One region of the Geodermatophilus sp. SYSU D00965 genome, then DNA from elsewhere that is predicted to be linked to it. Evidence: riboswitches for the same ligand, from Rfam matches in the RefSeq annotation. Region 1 holds a riboswitch; the other holds the start of a gene.
What was found. Region 1 has a riboswitch for thiamine pyrophosphate ahead of ACI789_RS19665 (ECF transporter S component). Riboswitches for the same ligand answer to the same signal wherever they lie in the genome.
Positions count from the first base shown of each region.

Region 1 (7,444 bases):
GGGTCCCCGACGAGCGGCCGGATGGGCTCAGCGTGGGCGGGGACGGCACGTGGCCGTGGTGGTCGGGAGGAGTGGTGCGGTCCGGAGGACCGCGATGTCTCAACCCAGGACGGCCCAGACGTGCTTGGCGCCGGCGGACACGTACCACCCGTGGTCGGCGGCCAGCTCGGCGATGAGGTAGAGACCCAGGCCGCCCTCGCTCGGGTCGCGGCCCACCGCGGGCGTCGGCGGGGTGGCCGGTGCGGCGTCGGAGACCTCGATCAGCCAGCCCGTCCCGGTCGTGCGGACCGCTGCCGCCACGTGCCCGCCGCCGTGCCGCAGCGCGTTGGACGCCATCTCGTCGAGGGCCAGCACCAGCCGGTCCCGCAGGTCGGCCGCGGCCGGGTCGGAGGCGGTGAGGTGCCGGCGCAGGGCGGCCCGCACCTGCGGCAGCTCGGCGACGTCGGTGAGTTCCCACTCGAGTCCGCCGCGGGCCGCCGGCGGTGTGGCCGACGGCCAGACCGGCCCGGCCGTCTCGCGTGTCACGCCGCTGGTTCCCCTCACGTGCTCGTCGCCCGCAGGCGCACCTCGCTGCGGCCCGCGGGCGAGCCGAACACCTGCGTATGGCTCCAGGAGAGCCCCGCTAAACCTCTCTGTCACACACGTCACACGGCGCCCAGCTCGGCCAGCTTCCGGACGGTGTTCCAGTTCCGGGAGGTCCCCGGCACGCCGAGGAGGGTGTCCCACCGCCACGACGCCAGTGGCGTGTCGGCGACCCCGTCGGGCAGCCAGAGGAACAGTTCGCGGCCGGCGACCCGGTACTCGCCGCGGTCGGCCGGGGGCAGCGCGGCCACCCGCTCGGGGTCCGGCGCCCGGGACAGGAAGGTGACCAGGTAGCGCGCCGGGTCGGTGGCGACGGCGCCGAGCGGGTCGGCGGCCACCACCGCGGCGACCTCCGTCCCGGTCCGGACCACGACGGGGGCCGCGAACCCGAACCGCTCCTGCACCGCGGCCTCGACGTCCGCGGCGAGCTCCTCGGCCGTCAGCGGGCTGTCGAGGACGACGTTGCCGCTGCGCAGGTGGGTGCGGACGGCGTCGTGCCCGCGTGCGGTCAGGGTCTCCCGCAGCTCGGGCATCCCCATCTGCCGCGCCCGACCCAGGTTGATGCCGCGCAGCAGCACCACGTAGCGCGTCGACACGGGCGGCACCGTAACGCGCCGACCTGCGGGTGCCGGGAACGCAATGGGGACGACACCGGTCCGGAACACGCTCCGGCGACCCTGCTGGCGGACCGCCGCCGAGCCCCAGGAGCCCCGATGGCCACGACCCAGCCGACGACCGCCCCGCCCTACGACCGCGCCGACCCCGACGCCCGACCGCCGTGGGGCGTCGCGGTGCCGCTGGGCCTGCAGCACGTCCTGGCCATGTTCACGTCCAACCTGACCCCGGCGATCCTGCTGGCCGGCGTCATCGGGGCGACCACGGGCGAGGCGGTGCTGCTGGTCCAGGCCGCCCTGCTGTGCGCCGGGCTGGCCACCCTGCTGCAGACGGTCGGCCTCGGTCCGGTGGGCAGCCGGCTGCCGCTGATGATGGGGTCGGGCTTCGCGTTCATCGCCGTCGCCGTCCCGCTGGCCGAGGAGTACGGGCTGTCCGCCGTCCTCGGCGGGGTGCTGGTGACCGCCGCCGTCCAGGTGGCGATCGCCCTGGGCATCCACCGGATCGCGTTCCTCTTCCCGCCCGTGGTGACCGGCACGATCATCCTGGTCATCGGCCTGGGGCTGCTGCCCAGCGGCGTCAACCTGGCCGCCGGCGGCGTCGGGTCCCCGGACTTCGGCTCGCCGGTCAACCTGGGCGTGGCCGCGCTCGTGCTCGTGCTGACCGTGCTGCTCAACCAGTTCGGCCGCGGCCTGCTGTGCACCGCCTCGGTGCTGGTCGCGGTCGTGGTCGGCTACCTGGTGGCGATCCCGCTGGGCCTGCTCGACCTCTCCGGCGTCGGCGACCGGCCGCTGGTCGCCGTCCCTGCCCCGTTCGAGTTCGGGCTGTCGTTCCCGGTCGTCGCGGTGCTCTCGATGGCGGTGGTCGGCGTGGTCAACATGGTCGACTCGGTGGGCACCGTGCACGCGGTCACCGAGGGCGGGGCGGGGCGTCCGGCCACCGCCCGCGAGCTGCGCGGCGGCATCCTGGCCGAGGGCGGCAGCGCCGTCCTCGGCGGGGCCTTCGGCGCGCTGCCGACGACGATGTTCAGCCAGAACATCGGGCTGGTGGCCCTCACCAGGCAGATGAGCCGGCACGTGGTGACCATCGGCGCGCTCGTCCTCGTGGGGCTGTCCCTGCTCCCGCAGGTCGCCGCGGTGCTGGCCGCGATCCCGCCGGCGGTGCTCGGCGGCGGCGTGCTGGTGCTGTTCGGCATGGTGTGCGCGATCGGCGTCCAGCTGCTCAGCAAGGACGGCCTGGACACCCGGGGGCTGCTCATCGTGGCGCTGTCGGTCGGCCTGGGCCGGGGGATCGCCTCCGCGCCGGACGCCGTGGACCGGGTGACCGGCGAGTGGGGGGCGCTGTTCGACTCGGGGATCGTCGTCGCGGCCGGGGTCGCCGTCGTCCTCAACCTGGTGCTGCCCGGCCGGCCGCGCCGTCCGCACCTGGGAGCCTGACCCGCGGCGACCTCAGCCGAGCAGCGGGTCCCAGGCGCCGCTGGCCACGCTCGCCGCCACGGCCGCCGCGCAGACCGCGACGGTCCCGGCGACGAACCAGCCGTCGCGGGGGCGCAGGACCGAGCCGCGGGCGTTGGTCCGGGGGACGCCGGAGTCGAACCCGCGGGCGTCCATCGCCGTCGCCAGCCGGGTGCCGCGCCGGATGGCGGCCACCAGCAGGGCGAAGGCGGTGCCGGCGAGCAGCCGGGCCGCGGCGACGGGGTTCGCCCCGGCGTCGACGCCCCGCGCCCGCCGGGCCAGCCGGATCGTCTCCCACTCGGCGGCCAGCAGCGGCACCAGGCGCAGCGCGGCCAGGGCGCCGTAGGCGAAGCGCGGCGGCACGCGCCAGTGCAGGGTGAGCGCGTCGGCCAGCCGGACCGGGTCGGTGGAGGCGACCAGCAGGACCCCGGGCAGCGCCAGGGCGACGACCCGCAGGCCCCAGGTGGCGCCGCTGAGCCAGGCATCCGCGCCGTCCAGCGCGCCGAAGGCCACGTTGACCCAGGCGACGCCGGCCGCGCTCAGCAGCAGCGGCCAGGTCCGGCGCGCGACCTCCCGCGGGGCGGTCAGCCCCGCGGCCGGCAGCAACGCCAGCTCGGCGGCGAGCACCACCGCCGGGGTGACCGGGTCGCCGCTGACCAGCAGCACGACGGTGAGGACGGCGATGGCGGCCAGCTGGGCGACCGGGTTCACCGCCGACAGCGGGACCGGGCGCACCGGCCCCAGGGCGAGCGGCGGGGTCACGGCACCGCCACCCGGGCGCCCAGGCTCAGCACGTCGTCGGCCAGCGCGGCGACCACGTGGACGTCGTGGGTGACCAGGCACAGGGCGCGGTCGCCGTCCTGCTGCTCGGCCAGCAGCGCGACCAGCTCCGACCAGGTGTCCCGGTCCTGGCCGAAGGTGGGCTCGTCGAGCACCAGGACCGGCGGCCGGGTGGCCAGCGCGGTGGCGACCGACAGCCGCCGCTGCTGCCCGCCGGAGAGGGTGAACGGGTTGGCCTCGGCCAGCGGCGCCAGGCCGAGCCGCTCGAGCAGCTCGTCGGCACGCCGGTGGGCCGCGCCCTCGCCCGCGCCGGCGCGCAGCGGACCCAGGGACAGCTCGTCGCGCACCCGTCCGGTGAGGAACTGGTGCTCGGGGTGCTGGAAGACGGTGCCGACCCGCTCCACCAGCTCGGCGGCCCGCCAGCGGGACGGCGGCCGGTCCGGGCGGCGCAGCCCCGCCGTGAGCGCCGGCCCGGCGGTGACCCGGCCGGTGGTCGGCGCCCGCAGGCCGGCCAGCAGCAGCGCCAGCGTGGACTTGCCGGTGCCGTTGGGGCCGGTGACCGCCAGGGTCCGCCCGGCCCGCAGGACGGCGTCGGTCGGCGGCAGGGCCGGGGCGGTCGAGCCGCGGTGGGTGAACCCGGCCGCGTCGGCGGCCAGCAGCACCGCCCCCGCGGGGGAGCTGCGCCGCACGGGCAGGCGCAGCGGAGCCGGTGCCCACCCGGGGCCGTGCTCGGCCACACCACCCCCCGGCAGCAGCTCCACCACGCGGTCGACCAGGGGCAGCCAGGCCGCGGCGTCGTGGTCGACGACGACGAGCGTGGCGCCGCGGTCGGCGACCGCCCGGGCCACCGCGCCGCGGACCAGCTCGGCGCCGGCCGGGTCCAGCTGCGCGGTGGGCTCGTCGAGCAGCAGCAGGCCGGGGCGCGGGGCGAGCGCGCCGGCCAGCACCAGCCGCTGCTTCTGCCCGCCGGACAGCGCGCCGGTGGACCGGTCCCGGCCCAGGTCGAAGCCGACCGCGGCGAGGGCGGCGTCCACGGCCGGCCCGATCGCCGCGGGCGGGGTGCCGACGTTCTCCAGCCCGAAGGCGACGTCGTCCCCGGCGCGGGTCATCACCAGCTGCGAGTCGGGGTCCTGGAAGACCATGCCGACGCGCTGCCGCCGGCGGTCGGGCGGCTCGCCGTCGACGGTCAGCACGCCGACGACGTCCCCGCTCTCCGGGTCCAGCAGGCCGCCCAGCGCCCGCAGCAGCGTGGACTTGCCCGAGCCGGAGGCCCCGGTGAGCAGCAGCCGCTCACCGGGGGCCACCGTCAGGTCGACGTCCCGGACCGCCCAGGCCCGCCGGGTGGCGTGCCGGAAGCCCCACCCGGCCACCCGGACGGCGGCCGGGGACCCCCCGGTCAGCGTCAGACCCGGGTGCGGCCGGAGGCGAACGCCGACAGCGCACCGCTGCCGGCCAGCGCGCGGGTCAGCGCCATGCTGCCCGCGCCCGCGACGACGACGGTGCCGGCCACGACGAGCGCCACGTACGTCGTCTTCCAGCCCGCGGTCCAGTCCGGGTAGTAGTAGAGGAGGTCCAGGACGGCGGCCATCGCGCCGGCCAGCGCCGCGGACAGCAGTGCCTGCGGCCACCCGAAGCGGCGGTACCGGAAGGCGGCGAAGCCGGCCTCCCCGGCCAGCCCCTGCAGCAGGCCGTAGACGATCGTCGTCGTCCCCCAGGCCGAGCCGAGCAGCGCCGAGACGATCGCGGCGACCAGCTCGGCGAACAGGCCCGCTCCGGGCTTGCGCACCACCAGCGGGGCGAGCACCGCGGGGACCAGCCAGACGCCGTACATGAACGCCTGCCCGGGCGGGAAGGCGGCGAAGGCCGTTCCGGTACCCGCCCACAGCAGGCCCCAGGCCCAGAAGACGACGCCGAAGGCGACGCCCAGGACGGCGGTGACGACGATGTCGACGGTGCGCCAGCGCGAGCGCCCCCCGGTGGGCGCAGCCGACGACGGACGGACGGCCTGGTCGGCCATGACTTTCCTCCAGACTCCCTGCGCCGGCATGACCCGGATCAGGTTCGAGGGTCTGCGGGAACCCGCACTCTCAGCGCCGAAGCGCTCCCCTGCTGTGTGTTCGGTTGTGCGACCAGCCTAGACCGTTCCGCCGCTGCCGCCGTCCGCCGGTGCCCGCTGCCGCTGCCCGGACACGATCATGGCGCCGTGACCACCGGAGGGGGCTCCGGAGTGGTCACCGCGCCATGATCGCGGGGGAGGTCCTTCAGCCGAGGACGAAGCCCAGCAGCAGGTGGGCGTTGAGGCCGATGATCAGCGCGGCGACGACCGCCCCGGCGATGGTGGTGACCGGCCGGTTGACCCAGTTGCCCATGACCGAGCGGCGGGCGGTCAGCCACAGCAGCGGCACCAGCGCGAAGGGGATGCCGAAGGAGAGCACCACCTGCGACCAGACCAGCGCGGTGGTCGGGTCGCCGCCGAGCAGCAGCACCGCCAGGGCCGGCGCCAGGGTGACCAGCCGGCGGGCGAGCACCGGGATGTGCCGGCGCAGGAAGCCGGCCATGACCACCTGCCCGGCGTGGGTGCCGACCGAGGAGGAGGCGAACCCGGAGGCGAGCAGCGCGACGGCGAAGGCCAGCGCGGCGCCGGTGCCCAGCTGGTCGCCCAGCCCGGCGTGCACGCTCTCCAGCGACTCGATGCCGTCGTCGGCGGTGAACAGCTGCGCGGCGATCACCAGCATCGCGGCGTTGACCAGCCCGGCCAGGCCCATCGCGACCAGGACGTCGACCCGCTGGGCCCGCAGCAGCCGGCGCCGGCCGGCCTCGCTGCGCCCGGCGGTGACCACGTCGCCGTACCGGCCCGGGGTCAGCGCGGAGTGCACGTAGATGACGTGCGGCATGACGGTCGCGCCCAGGATCCCGGTGGCCAGCAGCAGGCTCTCCGAGCCGGCGAACGAGGGCACGAGGCCGCCGGCGACCCCGCCGACGTCGACGCCGGAGCTGACCAGCGTGTAGCCGAAGCCCAGGCCGATCACCAGCAGCAGCCCGGCGATCACCCGCTCGAACGGCCGGTGCCCTCGGGACTGCGCGGCCAGCAGCACGAACGCGACCACGGCGGTGATCACCCCACCGATCGGCAGCGGCACGCCGAACAGCAGGTTCAGCGCCACCGCGCCGCCGACGATCTCGGCCAGGTCGGTGGCGATCGCGACCGCCTCGGCCTGCAGCCACAGCCCGCGGGTGACCGGCCGGGGCAGCTGCTCTCGGCAGAGGGTGGCCAGGTCCCGGCCGGTGGCCAGCCCGAGCTTGGCGGTCAGCGACTGGATGAGCATCGCCATGAGGTTGGCCGCCACGATGACCCACAGCAGCGTGTAGCCGAACGAGGCGCCGCCGGCGAAGTTGGTCGCGAAGTTGCCCGGGTCGACGTAGGCCACCGCCGCGACGAACGCCGGACCCAGCAGCGGCCACAGCCGCCGCCGTCCGGACCCGGAGGGTGCCGGTCTCGGCGCGCCGACCAGCGTGGTCGGCAGGACGGCGGCCTCGGTCTTCGACAGGTACACGGCGGCCTCGCAGGAGCGGCGCAGGTGGATGGGCGCTCCTTCCTGTGCCCGCCGCGGGTGACACGTGCGGGCCAGCCCGTGGCCCCCGGGGGCCGACCTGGCGGGCCCTACCGGCTCGCCGTCCGGACCAGCGCGTCGATCCGGCGGGCGTGCGCGCCGCGCCAGTAGACCCGGTCGCAGGCCGGGCAGCGGGAGAACTCCTCGTAGGTCCGCCTGGTACCGGCGGGCAGCCGGTCGGCGACGTCGGCCTTGGCCACCGGCAGCAGCCGGGCGCCGCAGGCGGTGCAGCGGGTCAGCGGCGCCAGCGGGGGAGCGAACCGGTCGAGGACGTCGGCGAGCTGGTCGTCGGGCCGGGCGCCGCGGACCAGCGCCCCCGACGGCAGGGCCCGGCGCATGAGCAGGCCGCGGTCCTGGGTGAGCAGGGCGCGCTCCTCGGCGGTCGCGCGGACCACGAGGTCGGCG
Region 1 is NZ_JBJGYQ010000023.1:19,333-26,776, forward strand. It holds gene ACI789_RS19640 (ATP-binding protein) at 100-525, opposite strand; gene ACI789_RS19645 (DUF1697 domain-containing protein) at 645-1,178, opposite strand; gene ACI789_RS19650 (uracil-xanthine permease family protein) at 1,296-2,630, shown strand; gene ACI789_RS19655 (energy-coupling factor transporter transmembrane component T family protein) at 2,643-3,410, opposite strand; gene ACI789_RS19660 (ABC transporter ATP-binding protein) at 3,407-4,798, opposite strand; gene ACI789_RS19665 (ECF transporter S component) at 4,831-5,445, opposite strand; TPP riboswitch at 5,443-5,546, opposite strand; gene ACI789_RS19670 (Nramp family divalent metal transporter) at 5,690-6,982, opposite strand; gene ACI789_RS19675 (Mut7-C RNAse domain-containing protein) at 7,090-7,444, opposite strand, start outside.

Region 2 (7,444 bases), on a different contig from region 1:
CGGAGGGGGAGCACACCCATGCCCGGACGGCGTCGCCGCACAGCCCGGTCGACCAGCCAGAGCCGCTCGACCACCACCCGCAGCACGACCACCAGCACCGCCGCCCGCCGCGCGGCACCGGCCCGCCGCACCGCGAAGCCGGCGCCGGAGCGCCCGGTCGCCGGCCCGGGGGAGCGGGTGTGGGTGCTCGCCGTCCCGTTCCGCGCGCCGGCGCCCGGGGCCCAGTGGCGCCCGGACCTGCAGGCCCACGTGTACGTCGGCCGCGAACTGCCGCCGGAGCTGGCGCCCTACGACCCGCCGCCGTACACGTTCGAGCGCTTCCTCGAGGACGAGCTCAACGCCACGCCGCGCCCGGTCCCCACCGGCCGCCCCATGCAGCCGCGCGACGAGCAGCTCACCGGTGCGGCCGCGATCGCCGCGTCGGCGAAGGCCGGGCACCGGGTCTTCCTGCTCGGTGACGACCCCGGCGTGGGCAAGACCGGCACCGCCGTCCTGGCCGCCCGCGAGGTCGTGGCGCAGCGCGGCGGCCGCACGGTGCTGGTGGTCGCGGACCGCCCGGCGGCGATCACCATCCCGCACTGGACGCGGTCGATCGCCGGCTTCGGCGACGGCGGCCTGCGCTGGTGCGTGACCACGTGGGACCGGCTGGCGAAGGTCGCCAAGCTCCGGTTCGACGTCGTCATCGCCGACGAGGCGCACATGGTGCGGCACACGACGACGCAGCGGTGGAAGCACTGGAAGGCGGTCTCCGGTGCCGGCCGGGTGAAGGACGCGCCGTTCGTCATCGCGGCCACCGCCACCCCCGCGCACACGCCGCTGGAGCTGCCCTACCTGGCGCCGCAGTTCGCCCAGCGGCACGGCGAGCCACTGCGCGCGTGGGCCGATCTGCCGGCGAAGCTCGCCGAGCACGGGTTCCACGTGGAACGGGGCCGGTACGGCTGGACCTGGACCGAGGACGCCGACCGCCGCCGCGCCGACCTCGCCCGGCTGCAGGACTGGCTGGCCGAGGGCTACCCGCCGGCGACGCTGCACCGCCCGGCGCCGTGGGGCCCGGTGTCGGTCACGGGGACGCCGGTGTCGCTGACGCCGGCGGAGCGGGCCGCCTACGAGTCGGAGTGGCAGGAGTTCCGCGCCGAGATGCAGCTGGCCCGCCGCGGCCGGCAGACCGCGCGGGGCCGGGCGGCGCTGCTGCGGTTCCGGCAGAAGGCCGGGCTGATCCGCGCACAGGCGACCGTCGACTGGGTCAAGGCCCAGGTGGAGGCCGAGCGGCAGGTCGCCGTCTCGGTGGAGTTCGTGGAGACGGCGGCCGACCCGATCCGGGAGGCGCTGCTGGACTCGGGCGTCGCCGTGGCCGCCATCTACGGCCGCGACCGGTTCGACGTCGAGGCCGAGCGGCTGCGGTTCCAGACCGGCGCCGCGCCGGTGTGCGTCTTCACGGTGACCGCGTCGATCAGCCTGCACGCCGGCGAGCTGCTGCCCGCCGGGACGCACGCCTCGGCCACGCCGCGGGTCGGGCTGTTCCACCAGCCGCGGTTCTCCGGCATCCAGGCCCGCCAGGTCACCGGCCGCACCCACCGCGACGGGCAGGTCTCGCCGTGGCGGGTCGCCTTCGCCGAGGACACCGTGGAGGAGCAGGTGGCGCGGGTGATGGTGGAGCGGCTGGCGGTCAGCGGCTCGACCGCGGGCGCGGACACGTCGTCCCTGCAGGAGATCGCCGAGCTGCTCGACGCCGACTGGCTGCCCTCGACCGCGCTCACCGGGAACGACTGAGCGTCCGGGAGGCCGCGCGGCGCCGAGTGGCGAGTTCCCGTGCCTCCCGGCGCGCTCGGACCACGGCAACCCGCCAGTCGGCGCCGCAGGACTTCCGCCCGTGACGTTGTTAGGTTCGGGACCGCAAGTGGCACGGGGTGCCCCCGCCCGGGGCTGAGAGCACACCCGTCGAACCTGCTCCAGTTCGTACTGGCGAAGGGATGTCACGGCGTGGGAGCCATCGACCTGCGCGCGGCCCGCGAGGAGCTGCGCACCGCTGCACCGCTGGTGCACTGCCTGACCAACACCGTCGTCCAGACGATGACGGCCAACGCCCTGCTGGCCGCCGGCGCGGCACCGGCGATGGTGGACGCACCGCAGGAGGCCGGGGACTTCGCCGCGGTCGCCTCGGCGGTGCTGGTCAACGTCGGCACGGTGCACGAGCGCACCGCCGAGGCCATGCGGCTGGCGGCCCGCTCCGCCGGCGCGGCCGGGACGCCGTGGGTGCTCGACCCGGTCGCGGTCGGTCCGCTGGCCTACCGGACGGCGCTGGCCGCCGAGCTGGTCGAGCTGATACCCACCGCCGTCCGGGGCAACGCCTCCGAGGTCCTGGCGCTGGCCGGGGCCGGCACCGGCGGCCGCGGGGTGGACAGCACCCACAGCACCGACGCCGCGGCCGAGGCCGCCCTCGACCTGGCCCGGCGCACCGGGGGAGTGGTCGCGGTCAGCGGCGAGGTGGACCTGGTCACCGACGGACGGCGGACCGTGCGGGTGGGCGGCGGTTCGGTCCTGCTCACCCGCACCACCGGCGCCGGCTGCGCGCTGGGCGCCCTGGTCGCCGCCTACCTCGCCGTCTGCGACGACCCGCTGACCGGCGTCGTGGCCGCGCACGCGCACGTGGCGCTGGCCGCCGAGGTCGCCGCCGACGTCGCCGACGGGCCCGGCACCTTCGCCCCGGCCTGGCTCGACGCCCTCGACGCCCTCGACGGGGAGTCCCTGAGCCGGGCGGACGTGCGGGAGGAGCGGTGAACGGGTTCGACCCGACCCTCTACCTGGTCACCGACACCGGGCTTGCCCGGCCCCGGCCGGTCGCCGACGTCGTCCGCGCCGCGGTGGCCGGCGGCGTCACCGCCGTCCAGGTGCGCGACAAGACGGCGTCCCGGCGGCAGCTGCTCGCCCTCACCCGGGCCGTGCAGGCCGCGCTGGCCGACCGGCCCGACGTCGCGGTCGTGGTCAACGACGCGGTCGACGTCGCCCTGCTGGCCCGCGCGGGCGTGCACGTCGGCCAGGACGACCTCCCGCCGGCCGAGGTCCGGCGGCTGCTGGGCCCCGGCGCGCCGCTGGGGCTGAGCGTCACCTGCGCCGCGGACCTGCACGCCGCGCTGGCCCTGCCTCCGGGCATCGTGGACCTGGTCGGCATCGGCCCGGTGTGGGCGACGCCGACCAAGCCCGACGCGGCTCCCGGCCTGGGGCCGTCGGGCACCCGGGAGCTCGCGGCTGCCGCCCGCTCGGCGGGGCTGGTCGCCGTCGCGATCGGCGGGATCGACGCCAGCCGGGCGGCGGAGGTGGCGGCGACCGGGGTGGACGGGATCTGCGTCGTCTCGGCGATCTGCGCCGCGCCCGACCCCGCGGCCGCCGCCCGGGAGCTGCGGGCGCGGATCGACGCGGGCCGCTCGGTGGGGGTCCACCGATGAGCGGACAGGGGCGGAAGCCCGGCAGCGAGGAACGAGCGAGGAGCGGAGCGCCCCGCGGGAGCGAACCAGGCAGCACGAGCGGCGTTCCGGTCGCGCTCACCGTCGCGGGCAGCGACCCGAGCGGCGGCGCCGGCATCCAGGCCGACCTGAAGACCTTCAGCGCCCTGGGTGCGTACGGGACGGCGGTGCTGACCGCGCTCACCGCGCAGAACACCCGCGGGGTCACCGGCGTCCACCCGGTGCCGGCGGCGTTCGTCGCCGCGCAGCTCGAGACCCTGCTCGACGACGTCGAGGTGCACGCCACCAAGCTCGGCATGCTGGGCAGCGCGGAGGTGGTCCGGACCGTGGCGCGGGTGCTGGCCGACCGCCGGGCGGGCCCGGTGGTCTGTGATCCCGTGATGGTGGCGACCAGCGGCGACCGGCTCATCGACGACGCCGCGGTGGACGCCGTCCGCACCGACCTGCTGCCGGTCACCGACCTCGTCACGCCCAACGTGCCCGAGGCGGCGGCGCTGCTCGACGCGGCGCCGGCGACGAGCGTCGACGACCTCCCCGGGCAGGCCACCGCGCTGCTGGCCCTCGGCCCGCGGGCGGTGCTGCTCAAGGGCGGCCACCTCGGCGGGGAGGAGAGCGTCGACGTGCTGGCCACCGCGGGCGCCGTCACCGTGAGCCGCCGCCCCCGGGTGCGGACGACGGCGACGCACGGCACCGGCTGCACGCTGTCCTCGGCCCTCGCCGCGCTCGCCGCCCGCGGGCGCACCGACGACTGGGCGCGGCTGGTCGACCCGGCGCGCGACTACCTGCACGCCGCGCTGGTCGCCGGGGCCGGCCTGGGCATCGGGTCGGGGCACGGGCCGGTGCACCACTTCGCCGGGATCTGGCCGTCGTGAGCGCCGCCGCGAACGCTCACGGGGACGCCGAAGCCCCGTTCACCGAGCGCGCCTGGGCCGCGACGGCCGGCCTGCGCGCGGCCATCGACGACCTCCCCTTCCTCGCCGAGCTGGGTTCCGGCGCGCTGGCCCCGGCCACGTTCCGGCACTACCTGGAGCAGGACGCGCTCTACCTCGCGGACTACGCCCGGGCGCTGGCCCTGCTCGCCACCCGCGCCCCGGACTCGGCCGCCGCGTCCTTCTGGGCGACCTCGGCGGCCACGACCGCGACCGTCGAGCGCCAACTGCACGCCGACCTGCTCGCCGCGGAGCTGCCCCCGGCCGACCGGCCGGGCGGCGACCCGGTGCCCTCACCGACCTGCCTGGCCTACGTCTCCTACCTGGTGGCCGCGGCGGCGACGGCTCCGTACGCGGTCGCCGCCGCTGCCGCGCTGCCCTGCTACTGGGTGTACGCCGACGTCGGCGCGCGCCTGGCGCGGACCGCGGCGCTCGTCCCCGGACACCCGTACCTGCGCTGGGTCGCCGCCTACGACGCCCCGGGGTTCCAGGAGGCCGCGCGCACCGCCCGCGCGCTGGTCGACGCGGCCGCCGGCGAGGCGCCCGGCACGCAGCCGGCCATGCTGCGCGCCTTCACCGTCGCCACCCGCTACGAGCTGGAGTTCTGGCGCGCGGCGCACGAGCGGGAGAGCTGGCCGGACCCGATCTGACCCCGACCCGACGGGCCCGGCCGGGGAACCCCCGACCGGCCCGGTCAGCTCGCCGGCGGTTGCCCGTCCGCCGGCACGATCGGGATCCGGGTGGCCGCGCCGTCGGCGGCCGTTGCGCCGTTGGTCGCCGGTGCGCTGCCACCCCCGGCCACGGCACCGCCCGCGCCCCCGAGCCGCCGCAGCAGCGCCGCGACGTCCACCCCGGTGAGGTCGCCGGACAGCTGCAGCCCCTGCGCCACGTTCGCGGCCACCGAGCGGCCGAGGGAGCCGGCGCCGTCGGCGGAGATGACGGTCATCTTGTCCACGCTCGACAGCGGGGCCGCGGCCGCCTGCACCACCTGGGGCAGCACCTTCACGAGCATCTCGAGGACCGCCGCCTCGCCGTACTTGGCGAACGCCTCCGAGCGGGCGTCGAGCGCCTCGGCCTCCGCCTGGCCGCGGGCGAGGATGGCGGCCGCCTCCGCGGCGCCCTCCCGCTCGACGGCGTCGGCGATGGCCTGCCGGCGCAGCCGCTCGGCCTCACCGCGCTTGGCGCCCTCGATCGCCTCGGCCTCGGCCAGTGCCGACCGGCGGGCCCGCTCACCCTCACCGGAGAGCTTGGCCTGCTCCGCGGCGGCCTGGGCGGCGGCGATCGTGCCCTGCCGCTGGGCCTCGGCGGCGAGGATCGCGGCGTTCTTGCGGCCCTCGGCCTCCTGCTCGACCTTGTACCGCTGCGCGTCGGCGGGCCGGCGGACCTGGGTGTCGAGCTGGCGCTCGGTCAGCGCCGCCGTCCGGACGGCGACCTTCTCCTGCTCGGTGAGGATCGCCTGGTCCTGCGCGGCCTGGGCCAGCGGTCCGGCGGCGGCCGCGCGGGCCTTGGCCGCGTCGGTCTCGGCGGTGATCTCCGCCTGGCGCAGCGCGAGCTGCCGCTGGGCGACGGCGATCGCCTCGTCGGCGAGCAGCTGCTCCTGCTGCGCGGCCTGCCGGGCCCGGGCCTCGGCGATGCTGGCCTCCTTGAGCACCCGCGCCGCCTCGGGCCGGCCGAGGTCGGCCAGGTAGCTGCCCTCGGCCTGGATGTCCTGCAGCTGGAAGGTGTCGAGCACCAGCCCCTGCCCGGTGAGCGAGGACTCGGCCTCCTCGGCGACGGCGGAGGCGAACGCGGCCCGGTCGCGGATGATCTCCTCGATCGTCAGCCGGCCGACGATGGAGCGCAGCGCACCGGCCAGCACCTCCGAGGTGAAGGTGTCGATGCCCTCCTGCTGGTTGAGGAACCGCTGCGCGGCGGCGCGGATGGAGTCCTCGGAGCCGCCGACCTTGACGATGGCCACGCCCTCCAGGTCGCACTTGACGCCCTGCTTGGACACCGCGCCGCGGATGCCGACCGGGATGCGCCGGCTGGACAGGTCCATCGTGTGCAGCTTCTGCACCACCGGCAGGACGAAGACGCTGGCCCCCATGACCACCTTCTGGCCCGACGCGTCGCGGGAGGTCAGCCCCGAGGCGCTGGTGACCTCGCGCCCCTGGCGGCCGGTCACGATGAACGCCTGGTTGGGCCCGGCGACCTTGATGCGGGACAGGACCAGCACCACGATCAGGAGCACCAGGACGGCGATGCCGCCGATGGCGATGAGCAGGGTCAGGTCCACGGGTTCTGGCCTCCGGTCTCGGGCAGGGGGTCGGGCGCGGTCGAGACCACCTGCACGGCGGTCTCGCTGAGCGCCTCGACGACGTACACGGGCGTGCCCGCGGGCAGCGGGACGTCGCTGCGCGCGGCGTACTTGAGCTGCTGGCCGGCGACGGTCAGGCGCACCTCACCGAGTCCCCCGATCGGGACGGCGGACACCACGACGCCCTGCCGGCCGACCAGGTGGGCCCTCGTGAGGGTCTCGGTGGTCGGCATGTCCCGCAGCGCGCGGGAGAGCCGGATCGCGCCCCACGCGAGCGGGATCGCCACCGCTGTCCCGATGGCCAGCGCGGCGAGCAGCCGGCCGGCGTCCGGGAGCCCGTCGGGCAGCACGGACGCGGCCGCGGCGCCGCCGAAGCCCACCCCGCCGACCAGCGCCGCCAGCGCCGGGACGGAGAACGGGCCGTCGGCGTCCCCGGCGAGATGGCCGAACTCGCCGACGAGCAGGGACAGCAGGAGGACGCCGAGGCCGATCGCACCCACGACGAGGAGGACTCCCGCCACGCTGCTCCTCCCTGTCGGTGTGGGCCCCGACAGTCGCAGCCACGCGGGAGATGATCAACCGGATCCGGCACCGACCCGTCCGCACTCACCCGCTCGGAGGACGGGCGACCATGGGGAGCGGCCGGCGACAGCGAGGAGGTGGGGCGTGCGGCGGGAGGCGAGCATCCTCCACCTGGACCTCGACGCCTTCTTCGCCGCGGTCGAGCAGCGCGACAAGCCGTCCCTGCGCGGGCGGCC
Region 2 is NZ_JBJGYQ010000008.1:126,167-133,610, reverse strand. It holds gene ACI789_RS09760 (helicase) at 19-1,770, shown strand; TPP riboswitch at 1,894-1,988, shown strand; gene thiM (hydroxyethylthiazole kinase) at 1,981-2,778, shown strand; gene thiE (thiamine phosphate synthase) at 2,775-3,443, shown strand; gene thiD (bifunctional hydroxymethylpyrimidine kinase/phosphomethylpyrimidine kinase) at 3,440-4,333, shown strand; gene ACI789_RS09740 (TenA family protein) at 4,330-5,040, shown strand; gene ACI789_RS09735 (flotillin family protein) at 5,085-6,665, opposite strand; gene ACI789_RS09730 (NfeD family protein) at 6,656-7,207, opposite strand; gene ACI789_RS09725 (DNA polymerase IV) at 7,353-7,444, shown strand, end outside.
Region 2: another riboswitch for thiamine pyrophosphate. It lies ahead of thiM (hydroxyethylthiazole kinase); the one in region 1 lies ahead of ACI789_RS19665 (ECF transporter S component).